Linked DNA regions of Desulforapulum autotrophicum HRM2. The protein of the gene in region 1 interacts with the protein of each later gene in a pairwise test. Links are inferred from orthologs where the notes say so. Each region holds a gene or a part of one and is shown in the gene's direction. Other genes may lie near its edges.

Region 1 (6,206 bases):
TGGCGCTGTCGAGCCTTGGGCTGATCTTTGTCCATGATTTTATTACCCAGAGCCCCTATTTCGGCATCAAGACCATTCATATTTCCGGTGCTGCATCCCTCAGCGATTCAGCGCTGCTATCCCAGGCTGGGATCAAGATGGGGGATAATATTCTGGCCGTTAATCTTAAAACGGCCAGGGCCCGCCTTGTTGCCCATCCCTGGATCCGTGATGCGGCAATCCAGCGCCGGATTCCGTCGACCCTGGCCATTACTGTTTTTGAACAAACGGCCGTTGCAAGGGCGGCCATGGCCGAAGACTTCCAGGTGCTGGTGGATTTACAGGGCCAGCCGTTTAAGCCCTATGAGCCTGAAACAGAACCCCAGACTGCCGGTTTGCCGGAGATCAAAGGTCTCAGGCTTGAATCCCTGGACCCATTGTCCCCGGCGTCCAGGTTTGGGTTTAAGGGAAAACTTCACCAGGGGGTAATGGAGCTGTTGGCCCTTGATACCCGTTCCCTGGTTCGAAAAATAACAGCTGACAAAGATCTGGGGATTGATTTTACAACTGATTTTTTCAAGGCACACAAGGCCGTGGGGGAGATACCTGTTACCCTGAAGCTCGGGTTTGACGGGTTTAAGGAAAAATTTGCAGGGACTTCAAAGATTCTCGATTACATGGACGGCTTTGCCGTTGAAAAAAGAGTGCGTCTCATTGACTTTTTTAATATCAGAAGCGTCACAATAACGCTTGAAGATAAAGATATTCTGCCGGGTACGACTTAAGGAGGGTTTGATTTGCAGGAAGAGGGGAAGATTATCGTGGGACTCGACATCGGAACCACAAAGATTTGTGCCGTTGTCGGAGAGGTCGCCGGGGGTGAAATTAATATCATCGGTCTGGGCACCGCCCCTTCCAGGGGATTGAGAAAGGGCGCTGTGGTCAATATCGAGTCCACGGTGGAGTCGATTAAAAAGGCCGTGGAAGAGGCCGAAGTCATGGCCGGGTGCAATATTTCATCGGTTTACGTGGGAATTGCGGGCGGCCATATCCGGGGGCTGAACAGTCACGGCATCATTGCCATCAAGGGCCAGGAGATAACCCAGGACGATGTTGAAAGGGTGATTGAGGCGGCAAGCGCCGTTGCCATTCCAACGGATCGGGAAACCATCCATGTCATTCCCCAGGAGTTTATTGTGGATGACCAGGAGGCGATTCAAAATCCCGTGGGCATGACCGGGGTGAGGCTTGAGACAAAGATTCACATTGTCACAGGCGCTGTGTCGTCCGCAAGGAATATTGTAAAATGCTGCAACAAGGCTGGCCTTGACGTGTGTGACATTGTGCTTGAATCCCTGGCTTCGGGGGAGGCGGTGCTGTCCCGTGAGGAAAAAGAACTTGGGTGTGCCCTTGCCGATGTGGGGGGTGGCACCACGGACCTTGCCATCTTCAAGGGTAACAATATCAAGCACACCTTTGAACTTGCCCTGGGGGGGCATAACCTGACCAACGATATTTCCATTGGATTGAGAACCCCCCTGGCAGAGGCTGAAAAGATAAAAATTGACCACGGGACCTGCCTTGCCGGAAGCATCCGTAAGGGCGAGACCATTGATGTCGCCGGAATTGGGGGGCGCGGCACAAAGAGTCTTCCAAAGGATATTCTGGCCGAAATCCTGGAGCCCAGGGTGGAGGAGATGTTTTCCATACTCAAGCAGGATATTTACAGCAACGGCCTTGAAAATTCATTCCCGTCTGGAGTTGTGATCACGGGGGGAAGTGCATACCTGCACGGAATTACAGATGTGGTCGAGGGGGTTTTTTCAGTGCCGGTACGGTTGGGGGTTCCCATGAAAATCGGAGGACTCAAGGATGTGGTTAAAAACCCGGGTTTTTCAACAGGGGTGGGGCTTGTGATCTATGGCAGTAAACATAGTGGAACTCCGCTTGGTGATATTGAAAACGGGTTGTTTGCACGGCTTTTGAAACGAATGAAACAATGGTTTAAGGATGTTATCTAATATAAAAGGAGGGGGGAGTATGAATTTTTCCTATGTGGAGAGTGAAAAGAATGCATTGATCAAGGTTATCGGTGTGGGTGGAGCCGGTGGAAATGCGGTCAATAACATGATCGATGCAAACCTTCAGGGTGTTAAGTTCATTGTTGCAAATACAGATGCTCAGGCCCTTGAAATCTCAAGGGCAGAGCTCAAGATCCAGTTAGGCGTTAATCTGACCGAAGGACTTGGGGCAGGTGCCAATCCCACCACAGGCCGGGAGGCAGCCCAGGAGAACATTGATGAGATCCGGGCCGCCCTTGAAGGCAGCCACATGGTGTTTATCACTGCAGGCTTTGGCGGCGGTACGGGTACGGGCGCGGCACCCGTGATTGCCGAAATCTGTCAGGAGCTTGGTATCCTGACCGTGGCGGTTGTATCAAAGCCCTTTTCGTTTGAGGGTAAAAAACGGGCTGCCCAGGCCGAAGATGGCATCAATCGGTTAAGGGACATTACAGATACGGTCATCACCATTCCCAACGACCGGCTCAGGGGAATCGCAGGCAAGGGTGCAAAAATGGTGGAAATGTTCATTAAGGCCGACGAGGTGCTTCACCACTCGGTTAAGGGCATCACGGATCTTATCATGCTGCCTGGTCTTGTGAACCTTGACTTTGCAGATGTCAGAACCACCATGTCCAAGGCCGGCATGGCCCTCATGGGGATTGGTATTGCCTCTGGAGAGAACAGGGCTGTTGAGGCTGCAGAAAGGGCCATCTCCCATCCGCTGCTTGAAGATATTTCGATCTCCGGCGCAAGGGGTGTTCTCATGAACATCACCTGCTCAAGCGACCTCACCCTTGACGAAATGACCCAGGCGTCGGACCGCATCCACCAGGAAGTCGGTGATGATGCAGAGATCATCTGGGGTCAGGCCATTGACGAGAGCCTGGGGGATGAGATGCGCGTGACCGTAATTGCAACGGGTATCGGCAACCACGAGCGGCAGGCAAAGAACGTCCACAGCATTGAATCTGCCCGGCCAAAGGTCAGAACAGCTGTCCAGGAAGAGACCATTGTCAGGGGAAAACTCCGGGAGCCCACAGCCGAAGAGCTTGAAAACTGGAACGAAGTGGATGAACCGGTTCGGGTCAGAACAAAAAAGGTGGTGGGACATGACGGTAGAAATGCCTATCGGGGTATGCCCATGGACGGTGAAAACCTGGAGATCCCCACGTTTTTACGACGCCAGGCAGACTGATATATGGCAAAAAGTGTCAGACACGGCAGAAAAGAGGGTGTTCACCTTGAGCGGGGAAGTATAGTCAAAGGCCAGAAGGGGCTGATCCGAACCGCCCTGGTTTATCCGAACACCTATCAGGCTGGCATGTCCAGCCTTGGATTTCAGACAGTTTACGGGTTGATCAACGACCTTGACCACGTGGTGGCAGAGCGGGTATTTATGCCCGATGACCCGGAGGCTGAGGTACTGAGTGTGGAGAGCGGCAAAAACCTCTCCTGGTTTGACATTCTTTTTTTCTCCATCTCGTTTGAGAATGATTACCTGAACCTGATTTCCATGCTGGAACGGTCCAACATCCCCATGCGTGGGGCCGGCCGGAATGAAAGCCACCCTCTTGTGGTCGCAGGGGGAGTGGCTTCATTTTTGAATCCTGAGCCCCTGGCTGAGTTCATGGACCTTCTGCTCCTCGGGGAGGCAGAGCTGTTGATCCCTCCCTTTTTTGATGTTTACACCCCCCTGATGTCGAGGCAGACGTTGTTTGAGCGGTTGGCCTCCACCGTTGGCGGGGTCTATGTCCCGTCATGGTATTCGCCGGTCCACAACAGCGGCGGTGAATTTATCGGTATGGAAAAACGCAATGACCAGGCCCCGGATCGGGTGCGGGTCAGGCGTGTCACTACCCTCAAAGAGACCTGCGCCACCCGGGTTATCACCGCTGATACTGCCTTTAAAAATACCTTTTTGATTGAAACAGGCAGGGGGTGTCCACATGGCTGCAGGTTCTGCAGTGCAGGTTTTATCTACCGGCCTCCCAGATTCTATCCCGAGGATGTGGTGACCCGGGCCCTTGACGCTGCAAAGGCGCTCACCTCCAGGGTAGGGCTTGTGAGTGCTGCCGTGTCGGACCATCCAGCCATCAACTCCATCTGTGCCAGGGGAATCGCAGAGGATCTCTCCATCTCCTTCAGCTCCCTCCGGGCCGATGCCCTGACCGATGAACTGATCGCAACCCTCCAGCGGTCCGGTGTCAAGACCGCCACCATTGCACCTGAAGCAGGGTCTGAACGAATGCGGGCCATCATCAATAAAAAGATCAGTGAAACTGAGATTGTCTCGGCCGCCGACCGTCTGGTAAAGGCCGGAATTATTAATCTTAAGCTTTACTACATGATCGGGCTTCCCTTTGAAGAGGATGGGGATGTGGCGGCCATTGTCAGCCTCACCCAGAAGATAAGGGAGGTGTTTTTATCGGCCAGCCGGAAAAAAAAGAAGATCGGAACCATCACGCTCAGCATCAATCCTTTTATTCCCAAACCTGCAACCCCGTTTCAATGGGCACCCATGGCAAAGATCGGGCTGCTTAAACATCGGCTCAAGATCATCCAGGAGGGGTTAAAACGGGTTCCCAACATCCAGCTTAAATGGGAATCCTTTCGCATGGCAAGGATCAACGCCCTTCTTTCCCGGGGAGGGCGGCAAACGGCCGGAATTCTTGAGGATGCCGCAAAGAATGGGTGGTCAAAGGCCGTGAGGAATGCCGATGCCTATTGTGAGGCCGTTGTCCACACCGAGCGGGAAAAAGATGAGCCCTTTCCCTGGGAGATCGTTGATACCTGTGTAAAGCGAGAATTTCTCTGGAAAGAGTACCAGCGTTCAAAGACCGGAAAGGTCTCCCCGGACTGCCCCATGATCGACTGCAGGGATTGCGGCATCTGTCGGATCCCATGAACCCTTTTCCCGATTCTGCCCGTGTTACCGTTGTCCTTAACCGGCCACGGGTGTCTGAAAACATAGGCTCGGCTGCAAGGGCCATGATGAACATGGGTCTTGATCAACTTGTGGTGGTGGCACCAGACGATTTTGATAGAACTAGGGCTGAAAAAACCGCAACCCATTCAGCCGCATCCATTCTCGACCGGATGGAGATCTGCAGCACCCTTAGCCAGGCCCTTGCCCCGTTTGAGTATGTGGTGGGAACCACGGCCCGACTTGGGGGGCAACGGTTGGTGGAATCTCCCCGAACAGTGGCCCTAAGGGTAGCAACCCTTTGCGAAAATAACCGGGTGGCTTTGCTTTTTGGACCCGAAGACCGGGGGCTCACCAACGGGGAAATCTGTTTTTGCCACGCCTTGATCAACATCCCCACCCTTGGGTTTTCCTCCCTTAACCTTGCCCAGGCCGTGGTGATCGTCTGCTATGAGCTCCTTGTGGCAGTGGAACACCAGCAGGGGCTTCCCCTGGAGAAAAAACAGGTGGTCCCCCGCCTGGCAACGGTCAGTGAGCTTGAAATCATGTACCAAAGGCTCTCCCTTGTTCTTGCTGAGATCGGGTATGTCAATCCGGAAAATCCGGATTTCTGGCTCAACCGGGTACGCCAGTTTCTAAGCCGCATCAAGATTCAGGCAGGAGAGACCGGCATTGTCAAGGGGGTTATCGATCGGATCGTTGCATACGGGGAAAGTCGGTATCAAAGGGGGCAGACAGAAAAAAAATGAGTCCTGTCCCGGAGATGCCCAACTTATCCTTGACATCAATCGGTAAATTACATATATAAAACAGGCTTCACTTGAGCCCAGGTAGCTCAGTCGGTAGAGCAGGGGACTGAAAATCCCCGTGTCAGCAGTTCGATTCTGTTCCTGGGCACCATTTTTTAAAGGGGTTTACAGCTTTTAGCTGTAAACCCCTTTTCTTTTGGCCAATATCTTTTCCATGTACAAGAGCAAGACGGGAATTAGACCCAATTATCCGTGTGCAAGTTACTCAGGGCCATGGAAAAAATAAAATACACCACCCAACTTGTCTTTTTACCTGCTTTCAGCGTTGCGTCAATGGGCACATATTTCAATATGCTCCCATTGACGCGTCTTGAAATCAGATAAAAATCCGGCGTTGGTCTGGTGTATTTTAAAATTTCCATGACCCTGAGTTAGAAATACCTCCGAAACCGGCTCGGATTACTAAACGGCAACAGAGAAAATCAGTATGGA
Region 2 (6,156 bases), 2.1 Mb from region 1 along the record:
AGAATTGTTCTCATGGCCCGGGCAGATCTGCCCTGTTTGCCAATCACCTTACCCAAATCCTCTTTTGCCACCTTCAGTTCAAGAACAGAAGTCTGACTACCCTCTACCTCTGAGACCTCAACCGCATCGGGATTGTCAACCAGTGCCTGTGCAATGTATTTAACCAGCTCTTTCATAACTCCATCTCCTTATAATGGTGTGTTGAGAATATGGGGTACGGTAAAACATCATGCAGGATTGGAACTAAAACCTTGTTTTTTAAGGATACTCTTAACTGTTGTTGTGGGGGTTGCACCTTCACCCATCCAGTAACGGATTCTCTCCTCATTGAGGATAATGGCGGCAGGTTCGACCATGGGGTCGTAGGTGCCGACACTTTCGAGGAACTTTCCGTCCCTGGGGGACTCCACATCTGCTGCTACGATCCGGTAAAACGGCTTCTTTTTTGCGCCCCGCCGGGCCAATCTTATTTTAACTGACATTTCCTTTTTTCTCCTTAGAACGGAAGCATACCCTTTAGGGAACGCATGCCGCCTTTATTGAACTTTTTGACCATTTTCATTGTCTGTGTATAACTTTTAAGAAGCTTGTTCACATCCTGAACCGTGGACCCGCTTCCCTTTGCAATTCTCTTTTTCCTGCTTCCCTTGATGATCGCATGGCTCCGGCGCTCTTCAGGGGTCATGGAGTTGATTATTGCCTCTATCCGCACAAACTCACGTTCGTCAATATTTAAACCCGAAATCATTTTCTTGTTGACTCCGGGAATAAGCCCCATCAGATCCTTGATCGACCCCATGCTTCGGACCGAAGCCATCTGATCCCGAAAATCTTCAAGGGTAAACTGATTTTTCTTTAACTTCTTCTCCAGGGCCTCAGCCTTTTTCAGATCAACCGATTCCTGGGCCTTTTCAATGAGGGAAAGTGTGTCCCCCATGCCAAGGATCCTGGATGCCATCCGTTCAGGATGAAAGGGCTCAAGTCCCGTGGATTTTTCGCCCACACCGATGAACTTAAGGGGTTTACCTGTGACGGCTTTGATGGAAAGGGCGGCCCCGCCCCTTGCATCACCATCCATCTTGGTGAGGATTACCCCGGTAAGATCCACTGCCTTGTCAAATGCACCTGCAATGTTGACAGCATCCTGACCGGTCATTGCATCGGCCACAAGAAGCGTCTCAACCGGGTTGAGCATTTTTTTAAGCTCGACAAGCTCTGCCATCAACCCATCATCCACATGGAGCCGTCCTGCCGTATCCACAAGCAGGGTGTCAAACCCCTCCTGGCCGGCCATTTTTTCTGCAGCCCGGCAGATATCCCCAAGTTTCATCTCCTGGGTTGAGTCAAACACAGGAATCCCAAGCTGTTTTCCCAACTTTTTCAGCTGATCAATTGCCGCAGGCCGGTGAAGATCCACAGGAACCAGAAAGGGCCGCTTACCTTGTTTTTTCAAATAAAGGGCAAGTTTTCCCGCCGTGGTCGTCTTTCCTGCACCCTGTAACCCCACAAGCATGACCGTTTCAGGAACCCGATTGCCAAGGTTCAACCCCTCATGGGCAGACCCCATCATGGTGGAGAATTCGTCATAGACAATCTTAATCACCTGCTGACCGGGGGTAAGGCTCTCCATCACCTCCTGACCAAGGGCTCGCCTATGTATATCTGAAATAACTTTTTTTGCAACCCTGTAATTTACATCTGCTTCAAGAAGTGCCATGCGGACCTGTTTAAGCCCCTCATCAATTGCCTTCTCAGAAAGGGTTCCTCGCCCTTTCAGTTTCTTAAACGTAGCATTCAGCCGATCACTCAAGTTGTCAAACATAGGAACTCTTCAAACCTTGGTCATTGATTAAAATCTTGAAATTAGTACTTATTCCATGATAAGTCAAGAAAAAAGCGTTGTCTACACCGCACCCAGGCAGGGATTTGAACCCCCTCGTCCAACACCTAACCGGGGGAAAATTTAATTTCTCACCCCATGGAGATTTTTTTGAAAGAGATAACTGATTTTACACGCCAGGAGCTCACCGCATGGTTTGAAAACAACAACGAACGCTCCTTTCGTGGGGGCCAGGTTTTCAAATGGCTCTACCTCCGCCAGGCCCAAACCTTTGACGAGATGACCGACATCGGCAAGGATCTCAGGCAGCGGCTCAAGGAAAATTTCACCCTGTCAGCCATGGTCTTTGATCGTTCAGAGATCTCCCGGGACGGAACGGAAAAGCTTCTGTTCCGCCTCCATGACAATGCTTACATCGAAGCGGTTCTCATCCCTGAAAAGGACCACTTCACCCTGTGCATCTCCTCCCAGGCAGGGTGCGCCCAGGGCTGCAAATTCTGCCTCACGGCAAAGGGGGGATTTACCCGCAACCTCACCACGGGTGAAATCATTGGGCAGATCAGAACGGCAAAAACAGTCCTTGCCAAAAGAAAGGCGCAACGCCCCCTGTCAAACATTGTCTTCATGGGCATGGGAGAACCCCTTGCAAACTATGACACCGTGGTAAGGGCGCTGTCCATCATGACTGACAGCGATTACGGCCTCAAGCTGTCGTCCAGAAGGATCACCCTGTCCACCTGCGGCCTTGTGCCGGAAATCCTAAGGCTCGGCAATGACACAGAGGTCAACCTTGCCGTCTCCCTCAACGCAACCACGGACGAGACCCGGTCCATGCTCATGCCCATAAACCGACGGTATCCCATGCATGAACTGCTAAAGGCCTGCACCAACTTCCAGATGAAGCCAAGGAAAAAAATTACCTTTGAATACATCCTTATCAAAAACGTCAACGACACAATGGATGATGCAAAACGACTCATCACACTTTTGCTGCCCATCCGGGCCAAGGTGAACCTCATCCCCTTTAACGAGCATGACCAAAGCGATTTCAAACGCCCGTCAAAGGAGAGCATCCTTGCGTTTTTGCAGATGCTTCTTGACCATAACCTCACGGCCATGGTGAGAAAAAGCAAGGGAGACGACATTTCAGCCGCCTGCGGCCAGCTCAGGGCCAAAGCGGATCTTTAAATGTCGAACCTTGCGTTATGGCAGACCGAGAACCCGTGTTTGGGTGAAAAGTTGCCCATATGCAAGGCGCAAAAAATTCTGAAACCGGAGCGTACTAATGTACGTGAGGCCAATCTTATAATTTGGCAGGATTTTGCAGCAACGCCGCAGATGGGTAAGTTTTCGTTCAAACACTAAATAAGAAGGTCCTGGAAGCCTTCCGGATCTAGGGCCTTGACCTGAATGACGCTCTCACCTGCCGGGGAACAAACAAGCACCTGGACCTCCTGGCCGGCTTTAGCCTTGGTGTAGCTGGCACAGATGGCAGCGGCCCACTCTACCATATCCGGGGATACGGCCCGGGGAATCAGAACAAGGGGGCCTGGCAGGTCAACCATGCGCATGAAGGTATCTGTTTCAGGGACATACAAGGTTTCAATCATCCCATTGTCCGCCTCTGAGCGCCCCACAACAATCCGTGTTCCAGGGTCAAGCCTGAAATGCCGGCCGTGGTGCAAAAGGTAAAGGTCTCGTTTTCCAAAATCAGGTACAAGGTCAAACAGATCCCTGAGCCTTGCGGAAAAGGCGCTGTCCGTCAGCCTGCAACCCCCTGCCGGGGCGGGATAATCAACCACGTTAAACTGTTTTGCCATCTCAATCTGTTTTTTTCTCGACCGGCCTGAAATTGACCCCAGCCGGTTGCGGTCCACAAGATTTTGACGCTCAGCCTCTGTTACAGGAAGCACCCCGGCACTCAACGGTCTTAGAATCGACCCGTCAAATCCAGAATGTTTTTCCACATACCGCAACGAACGCTTGTTCTGGGAAAACGGCCGCTGGCCTGCCACCTCACCGCTGAAAAGAAAATCAAACCCCTCCTGCACCATGATCCGGCCTGCTTCAGCAAACATCAAAACGTGGCAGTCCATGCAGGGATTCATATTCTTCCCGTAACCTGCCGGAGGATTTTTCAACATCTCAATATAAATTTCTGTAATGTCCACCACCATCAGGGGAATCTTGTATCTGTCTGCCGCCTTTTGGGCTGCATGGGACGAAAAGAAAGGGGTGGTAAAACTGACCCAGGTGACATCAATCCCCTGCTCCCTCAGGACAAGGGCACTTAGAATGCTGTCAAGCCCTCCTGAGGTGAGCCCCAGGGCCCTCACTTTTTTTAATGTTTTTTTTTCTTCCATCTAATCCGTCTTTTTGTTTTCCCAAAAGTCCCGACTCTCCTTGAGAATCTCATCAATATCGTCATCCAGGGTTTCGCTCACCTCATCACTGGTAAGGTCCAGATCATCCAGATCCAGTTCCGGCAGCTCAATCCCTGGGTCCATCTCCGTTTCATCTTCGTTGCCTGGCAATGAATCAATATCGGCCAGGGCCTCCGGGGTCTGAACATCATCCAGGGCCGGCACCTCATCCAAGGTTGACACCTCATCCAGGGTTGACACCTCATCCAGGGTTGACACCTCATCCAGGGTTGACACCTCATCCAGGGTTGACACCTCATCCAGGGTTAAGATATCTTCTTCCGCCGGTGCCGGCTCCAGAATTTCAGACACCTGGTCTTTTCCTGAATCCGCATTGTCCGAAATGAGATTGCCGTCCCGGTCAAAGATCAGGCTCAGATCCATCTTAACCACAAGATCCACCCGAAACGCCACCTGATTATCATGGACAATAATCTGTCCACCGGTTGAGTCAACCGACGAGCGATCGATTTTTTCCTTGATGATCTCTCCAATGGCCTGCCAGTCAAGATCGCCTTTAACGGCCTCAATGAGATCCCGCTCTCCTGTTTTGATAATTTCCGGATCTGTTATCTTCATATATCACCTCATGTAAAAAATAATTTCTGGTCCATGGAAGCCTGTCTACAACTGACAGGCCGTATCTGCAAACCGAGTGTCCACAAAACGGTCAAGATCAATTATCTTACCGATGCCCATGACGTCATGCATATACCTCTGGATTTTATCCAAATTTTCCTTGACAGGGTAAAGATCGTCCATGCGTATGGCCTGGGGCTGGGCGAACACCTGCTGGAGCACACCGGGAGTCAAACCCAGTCGGCCGTCAGGATCGAGGAATTTCACACCAATGTCCGCTGCCCTTGACTTATCCGCCTCAATGTATTTACCCGACTCAACAACAAGGGAAACAAACTCCTGGGTTGCCTGGGGATAGGTTTCAATAAACGTCTGCTGCATTGCCACAACACAGCAGGGATGACTCTCCCAGCGGGTAGACGAGATAAACTCCAGCTCACCGATCCCTTTGGCAATAGCCTTGGTGGCAATGGGCTCGGCAACCATGAATCCTGCCACATCGTCATTCTCGTTCATGATGCCGGGCATTTTTATGGGTGGAACAACTTCGAATCTGACGTTGATGGCCTTTTTCCCGGGAACCCCGGGCTTGAGTCCCAGCTCTTTTAAAAACTGATGGGCGAGCATATGATGAACACTCATCTTATGGGGGATATCAACGACCTTGTACTTATAAAAGCTCTGGAGAGAATCAAACCGATGATCATAATGACGGCTTCGCACAAAGGTGCTGCCGTTCTTATGGGCCAGAAGCACCAGCCGGATGGGAGAATCATAGGCAAATAAGTCCATGGCAATGGGTGCAAGCACAAAGGCCGCGTCTAATGCACCGTTCTCAAGCCCTTCCTGAATTGGATTCCATCCGGGCTTGCAGTCCGTGTCAAGTATGAAATGACGGGGAGTAATCTCTCCACTGTCAATCCTGTACTTAAGCGCACCCAGTGCAAGGTGGTCTGTAATCTGGATATGTGCCACATTAAGAACCACTTTACCGTCAACCACCCTTCTCTCTTTTTTTTCAACAACAGCTCCATTACCACTTGAAAACACTTTTTCAATACTTGCCTTTATCTGGTCGACATCAAAGGGTTTTGGCACATGGCCGTTTCCCCCGGCTTCCATGATGAGAATCTGCTGGCCCTTGTCAGCCTGGGCCGTGGCCATGATAAAGGGAATATTCCTATATTCATCCCGACTCCTGAGCCACTTGAGAAATTCAAGCCCGTCCCGCTGGGGCATGTTCCAGTCACTGATCACAAGATCAGGTTTCTCTGCCTCAACCTTTGCGATGCCGTCATCACCGTTCACCGCCAC
Region 3 (6,005 bases), 2.5 Mb from region 1 along the record:
TTCTGAACGAGCCCCTTGTCTATCAGCCAAAGCAGGGGGAGCTATACAGTGATCTTGGTTTCATCCTCCTTGCCTGGATTGTTGAACGTACCGCAGGAAAGCGTCTCGATCGATATGTGAGGGACAACATCTATCTGCCCCTGGGTGTCAAGGGGTTACGTTTCATGCCGCCCGGTTATCCCCTGAATTGCAGTGTCGCAGCAACAGAACATTGCCCCTGGCGGGGTCGGGTGTTAAAGGGGGAGGTTCATGACGATAATGCCTGGGTTGCAGGCGGGATTGAAGGTCACGCAGGACTGTTCGGGACTGCCTTGGATATCCAGACGCTTCTTGGAGAGATTATGGGGGGGGTTATGGGAAAAAAGACAGGGGTTCTTGAAGGGAGATGGATCAGGCAGTTTGCCGTTAAGAAGGATGGGTTTGAGCGTGTGGCAGGGTTTGACACCCCCTCGGCCAGTAATTCTTCCGCAGGTCGTTTTTTTTCTCCCGCTTCACTTGGCCATCTTGGCTTTACAGGGACCTCTTTCTGGATGGATCCCCTGGAACAGGCCATGGTGATTCTTTTGACCAACAGGGTTCATCCCGTGAGGAGTAATGAAAAAATTCGTCAATTCAGACCATATATCCATGATTTGATCATGAAAACTATTTTCAACCGTGGATGAATCATTGTTCAGTTGATACTTTTTCTCCTTGTAAAAAAGTGGTATTTCTGTTAGCTGATATCTTTTAGTCGACAAAATTTTTATGCAATAATTTATGAAAGAGGTGGTATGAACCTTATAATAGATTCTCTCCTTGGTATCTTTTCAAGTGATCTTGCCCTTGATCTGGGAACCGCCAACACCCTTGTGTATGTGAAGGGAAAGGGGATTGTGCTCAGCGAACCCTCTGTGGTTGCCGTTCGGACCGATAAACGGGCCAAAAACAGGGTGCTTGCCGTTGGGGCTGAAGCAAAGCGGATGCTTGGAAGAACCCCGGGGAATATCCAGGCCATCCGTCCCATGCGTGATGGGGTTATTGCTGATTTTGAAGTAACCGAGGCAATGCTCAAGCACTTTATCAGAAAGGTTCACAACAACAGACGAACCCTGGTTCGTCCACGGATTGTTATTGCGGTTCCTTCGGGAATTACCCAGGTGGAAAAAAGAGCTGTCAGGGAATCTGCCGAGCTTGCAGGAGCAAGGGAGGTGTTTCTCATTGAAGAGCCTATGGCCGCGGCAATCGGAGCAGGTCTCCCCATTACCGAACCCACCTGCAATATGGTGGTGGATATTGGCGGTGGTACCACGGAAGTTGCCGTTATCTCCCTATCCGGAATTGTTTACAGTCGATCCATCCGGGTTGCAGGCGACAAAATGGATGCTTCCATCAGCCAGCACATCAAACGCAAATACAACCTTCTCATTGGCGAGAGAACGGCCGAAATTATTAAAACCACAATTGGAAATGCCTATCCAGACCCGGAAAATCTCGAAACCATAGAGGTTAAGGGCCGTGATCTGGTTTCCGGGATTCCCAAGATTCTTACCATTGACAGTGAAGAGATCTGTCTGGCAATTTCTGAACAGATCGATGCCATTGTTGAGTGCGTTAAAATTGCTCTTGAACAGACCCCCCCGGAACTTGCTGCCGATATTGTTGATTCCGGCATCGTTCTCACCGGCGGTGGTGCGCTTCTCAAAAACCTCGATAAATTGCTCAGGGAAAAGAGCGGCCTTCCGATTATTGTGGCTGAAGATCCACTTTCAACGGTTGCCCTTGGGTGCGGTAAGGTTCTTGACAATATCGATATACTCAGAGAGGTTGTGATTACCTGATTTCATGTTTTCAAGAAAAATGATCCTGTTGATCGGAATTGTTTTCTTTATCACGGTCAATTTTATAATCTTGACTGTGAGCAGCAAAGGAGTGTTGCCTGAAACAGGCATTGAACGGATAGCCACCTCTTTTGTTGCTCCGTTCCAGATGGTTTTTTCCCGAAGCATTACTCTTATTGGGGGGGTCTGGCAGGATTATTTTGCCACGGTCAGGGCGGCCAAAGAGCTCCCCAGGGTTAAAAATGAACTGGCAAAGGCCATGGAAAAGGTTAACCTCTGCATAGAGCTTGAGCAGGAGAACATCCGTTTCAGAAAATTTATTCGTTTCCAGGATCTTGAAAAAGAGACCCTTGTTGCAGCAAAGGTTATTGGAAGGGATCCCTCTCCCTGGTTCAGAACCCTGATGATAGATAAAGGCGCAAAGGCAGGCCTGACCAAGGGTTTGCCAGTGCTTGTCTCCGAGGGCGTTGTCGGTCAGGTCGTGGCGGTTGCCGGCCACTATTCCCGGGTCCTTCTTATGACGGATAGAAATTCTGCCGTGGATGCCCTAGTCCAGACATCGCGGGCCAGGGGAATTGTCAAGGGTAATGATTCCGAACTGTGCTCTTTCAGGTATGTGCTCAGGAAAAACAAAATTCAGCCCGGAGAGATGATTGTATCTTCCGGTCTTGACGGGGTTTTCCCAAAAGGGTTGAGGATCGGCTGGGTGGTCGATATCGAGGAAAATACCTCCCAGCTTTTCCAGGAAATCACCATCAAGACCTGCGTGGATTTTGATACTCTTGAAGAGGTCCTTGTCTCTGTCAAGGATCCCATGTCCCAGGACGCTGCCTCCCCACCGATGGATGATGTTTCCAGATGATACGGGTCGTTTTTTACCTTTGTCTGTTTCTTGCCTTTTTTATTGTCCAGACATCAACTTTGCGCGGTTTCTCAATATTCAGCCAGGCGTTTGACCTGATTCTTGTCATTGTGCTCTCCCTGAGCCTGAAGTTTTCGCATATTGGAACAGCAGCAGCAGTCTTCCTGATGGGGTGTGTCATGGACAGCGTTTCAGGTGGGCCGTTTGGCCTCTATGTCTCAGTCTATGTCTGGATTTTTATTCTGGTTCGAAGCCTTAAGTCACTTGTTCACATGGAGAATATCGTGTTCCTTGTGTGCATGAGTGCCGTTGCCGTGGTCGTGGAAAACGCGTTCCTTGTTTTTGTTCTTGTCATGGGAGGTCGGGTTGATGTTGTTTATTTTACGGACCTGGAAATTATGGCAAAGCAGGTGGCATGGGGCCTGGTGTTTGTTCCCCTTTTGCTTTTGGTTGTTGACGAATTTGAAAGAATAATTCTGGTGGCTGCAAAAAAAATAACCCAGCAACACTTTGATCGTGGGTAACGGGGTAGGTTTAATTTGATCATGAAGGGGTGTGACAGGGACTGGTTGAAACGAAGGCTCATGGGTGGCGCGCTTTTTATGCTCATTGCCTTTGCCGTTCTTGGGGCAAGACTTTTTTACCTCCAGGTTATCCAGGGTGAAGATTTTCGCAGGCTGTCCAAAAACAACTGCATCCGTTTGAAAAGCGTTGAAGCGTCAAGGGGGCTTATTTATGACCGGAACGGGGTTTTACTCGTGGACAATCGCCCCTCGTTTGACCTATCCATTGTACCCAAAGATGCCGTTCCCGTAGACCAGACCCTTGAGATACTTTCCGATTTTACCCAGATTCCCGTTGTAGAGATGAAGGCAAGGATTGACGCAAGCAAAGGGCTGTCAAAGTATACGCCGATTCTTCTTGAAAAGGGCATCACCCGGGATCAGTTAGCCGTTGTCGAGGCCCACAGCTTTGACCTTCCCGGAGTCCTGGTTTCTGTTGAACCCAGGAGAAACTATATTTTCAACAAGAGTTCAGCCCATTTGCTGGGCTACCTGGGCCAGATCAATTGTGATGAACTTGAAACCGGAAAATACCCAGGTGTCAGGGGAGGGGACAGTATTGGCCGTTCTGGCGCTGAAAAGGTTTTTGAAGATCACCTGAGGGGGCAAAGGGGTGGACGCCAGGTTGAGGTGGACGCCAGCGGACGCCTGGTGAGGGTCATCAATACCGTTGATTCGGTTCCAGGAAAAAATATCTTTCTTACCATTGACAACAAACTTCAGCAGATCGCAGAAAACATGCTTCAGGACAAGGCCGGAGCCGTTGTGGCAATGGATCCTTCCAATGGGGATATTCTTGTCATGGCCAGTAGCCCTTCGTTTGACCAGAATGACTTCATTGGCGGGATATCGAGTAAAAAATGGAAAAAACTCCTGGCTGACCCGGACCGACCCATGTCCAACAAGTGTATTCAGGGAGAGTATCCGCCTGCCTCAACCTATAAGATTCTCACAGCCATAGCCGGTCTTGAGGAGGGTGTGGTTGATCTCAATACCCGACATTATTGTTCGGGTCAGTACAAATTCGGCAACCGGATTTATCGCTGCTGGAAACGGTGGGGCCATGGTGAGCTCGATCTGCTTGGCGCCATTGAAAAATCCTGCGATATCTATTTCTATAAAGTTGGTGAGGCCCTTGGGGTGGATACACTGGCCCAGTATGCCAACGGTTGCGGCCTTGGAAAAGTCACCGGGATTGAGCTTGAACATGAACGCCCCGGTCTGATTCCCACATCCGTCTGGAAAAAACGACGGTACGGGGTGGCGTGGCAGCCGGGGGAGACCCTGTCCATAGCCATCGGCCAGGGGTTTGATCTGGTTACTCCCCTGCAGATGGCCGTGTTTACAGCAGCCATCGGCAATGGGGGAACCCTTTATCGACCCAGGATTCTAAAGGCGATCAAGACAACCGATAACGAAATAATTGAGATAAAGAAACCAGAGATAACCGGCGGACTTCCCGCTGGAAAAAAGACCCTGGATATTGTAAGAAAGGGCCTGCTTGATGTGGTTCAAGGCGATCGCGGAACGGCCAGGGGGATTCGGATAAAAGGGGTTGAAATTGCAGGAAAAACCGGTACAGCCCAGGTGTTCAGCCTGAAGAAAAAAGACAGGGATAATGACGGGCAACTGGATTACCGTTTAAGGGACCATGCCTGGTTTGTCTGCTACGCGCCTGCTGAAAATCCAATGATTGCCCTTTCCATCCTCATCGAACATGGTGAGCATGGATCATCAACTGCGGCTCCTGTGGCTGGGGCCATTGTCAGGGCATATCTTGAAGAAAAAGGCATAATCGAGACGACAAAACAGGCTGGGGAGGAGGATCATGTTTGACCGGCGGTTGGTGGAGTGCTTTGACTGGGGGCTGCTGATTCTTACGCTTCTGGTCTCAGCGGTTGGTCTTATTGTGCTTTACAGTGCCGTCACCGCAGGAGGGGTGGGCGAAACCCATGTGCTTTTTAAAAAGCAGGTCGTCTGGATGGGGGCCGGGTTCGCCATCATGTTTGCCTCACTTCTGGTGCATTACAAATATCTGGACAAGGCAAGTGTTGCCATTTACTGCGTCTGCGTGCTCCTTCTTGTCATGGTCCTTTTCTTTGGAAAAAATGTGGGTGGATCACGCAGGTGGTTGGCCCTTGGACCTTTTACCATGCAGCCGTCCGAGCTCATGAAGGTTTCTCTTATTATCATGATTTCGTCCGTATATTCGGGTATTGTTACCGAGCAAGGGCTGGGCTTTCGTGACCTTGTGAAACCGTTGTTTGTTTTATCACTTCCTTTTCTTCTTATCGTAAAACAACCCGATCTTGGAACAGCCCTGCTGCTGCTTTTTCTGGTTGCCTGTCTTACCCTGTTCGTAAGGGTTCAAAAAAGGGTGTTTCTGACCTGTGCGCTCCTTGGTGCCGCAGCTGTCCCCCTGGTGTGGTTTGTGTTAAAGGACTACCAGAAAGCCAGAATTCTTACTTTTTTGAATCCGGATCGGGATCCCCTTGGTGCCGGCTACCATATTATTCAATCAAAAATAGCCATTGGTTCAGGCATGATTTTTGGAAAGGGATTTCTCCATGGAACCCAGAATGCTCTTGCTTTTCTGCCTGAGCAGCACACTGATTTTATTCTATCCGTGCTTGCAGAAGAATGGGGCCTTGCAGGGTGTCTGTTCCTGCTGTTTCTCTATTTTTTTCTGCTTCTCTGGGGGCTTAATATTTCTTACTCCTGCCGGAATACGTTTGGTTCCATTCTTGCGTTTGGCGTCAC

The links.
Region 2: the proteins of ftsZ (region 1) and rlmN interact in binary tests that used the Escherichia coli proteins (3 or more experiments, as listed by UniProt). The link is inferred for Desulforapulum autotrophicum HRM2 from one-to-one orthologs.
Region 3: the proteins of ftsZ (region 1) and HRM2_RS17415 interact in binary tests that used the Escherichia coli proteins (3 or more experiments, as listed by UniProt). The link is inferred for Desulforapulum autotrophicum HRM2 from one-to-one orthologs.

What each region holds. Positions count from the first base shown.
Region 1 is NC_012108.1:1,444,675-1,450,880, forward strand. What follows is about bases 1,145-4,128. They hold ftsZ (cell division protein FtsZ), read left to right. Parts: upstream 1,145-2,019; coding sequence 2,020-3,237; downstream 3,238-4,128. Other genes in these bases: ftsA (cell division protein FtsA), read left to right, coding at 1,145-2,000; HRM2_RS06335 (radical SAM protein), read left to right, coding at 3,241-4,128. In the rest of the region: HRM2_RS24990 (cell division protein FtsQ/DivIB), read left to right, coding at 1-764; more of ftsA, read left to right, coding at 777-1,144; more of HRM2_RS06335, read left to right, coding at 4,129-4,947; HRM2_RS06340 (RNA methyltransferase), read left to right, coding at 4,944-5,714. UniProt on the Escherichia coli protein: Essential cell division protein that forms a contractile ring structure (Z ring) at the future cell division site. The regulation of the ring assembly controls the timing and the location of cell division.
Region 2 is NC_012108.1:3,519,263-3,525,418, forward strand. Bases 1,076-4,009 are described here. They hold rlmN (23S rRNA (adenine(2503)-C(2))-methyltransferase RlmN), read left to right. Parts: upstream 1,076-1,990; coding sequence 1,991-3,028; downstream 3,029-4,009. Other genes in these bases: ffh (signal recognition particle protein), read right to left, coding at 1,076-1,822; HRM2_RS15325 (DUF814 domain-containing protein), read right to left, coding at 3,202-4,009. In the rest of the region: HRM2_RS15305 (KH domain-containing protein), read right to left, coding at 1-176; rpsP (30S ribosomal protein S16), read right to left, coding at 228-482; more of ffh, read right to left, coding at 497-1,075; more of HRM2_RS15325, read right to left, coding at 4,010-4,203; HRM2_RS15330 (hypothetical protein), read right to left, coding at 4,204-4,842; HRM2_RS15335 (response regulator), read right to left, coding at 4,888-6,156.
Region 3 is NC_012108.1:3,985,031-3,991,035, reverse strand. Bases 14-2,796 are described here. They hold HRM2_RS17415 (rod shape-determining protein), read left to right. Parts: upstream 14-773; coding sequence 774-1,820; downstream 1,821-2,796. Other genes in these bases: HRM2_RS17405 (hypothetical protein), read left to right, coding at 2,679-2,796; mreC (rod shape-determining protein MreC), read left to right, coding at 1,825-2,682; HRM2_RS17420 (serine hydrolase domain-containing protein), read left to right, coding at 14-665. In the rest of the region: more of HRM2_RS17420, read left to right, coding at 1-13; more of HRM2_RS17405, read left to right, coding at 2,797-3,206; mrdA (penicillin-binding protein 2), read left to right, coding at 3,228-5,081; rod shape-determining protein RodA, read left to right, coding at 5,074-6,005. UniProt on the Escherichia coli protein: Forms membrane-associated dynamic filaments that are essential for cell shape determination. Acts by regulating cell wall synthesis and cell elongation, and thus cell shape.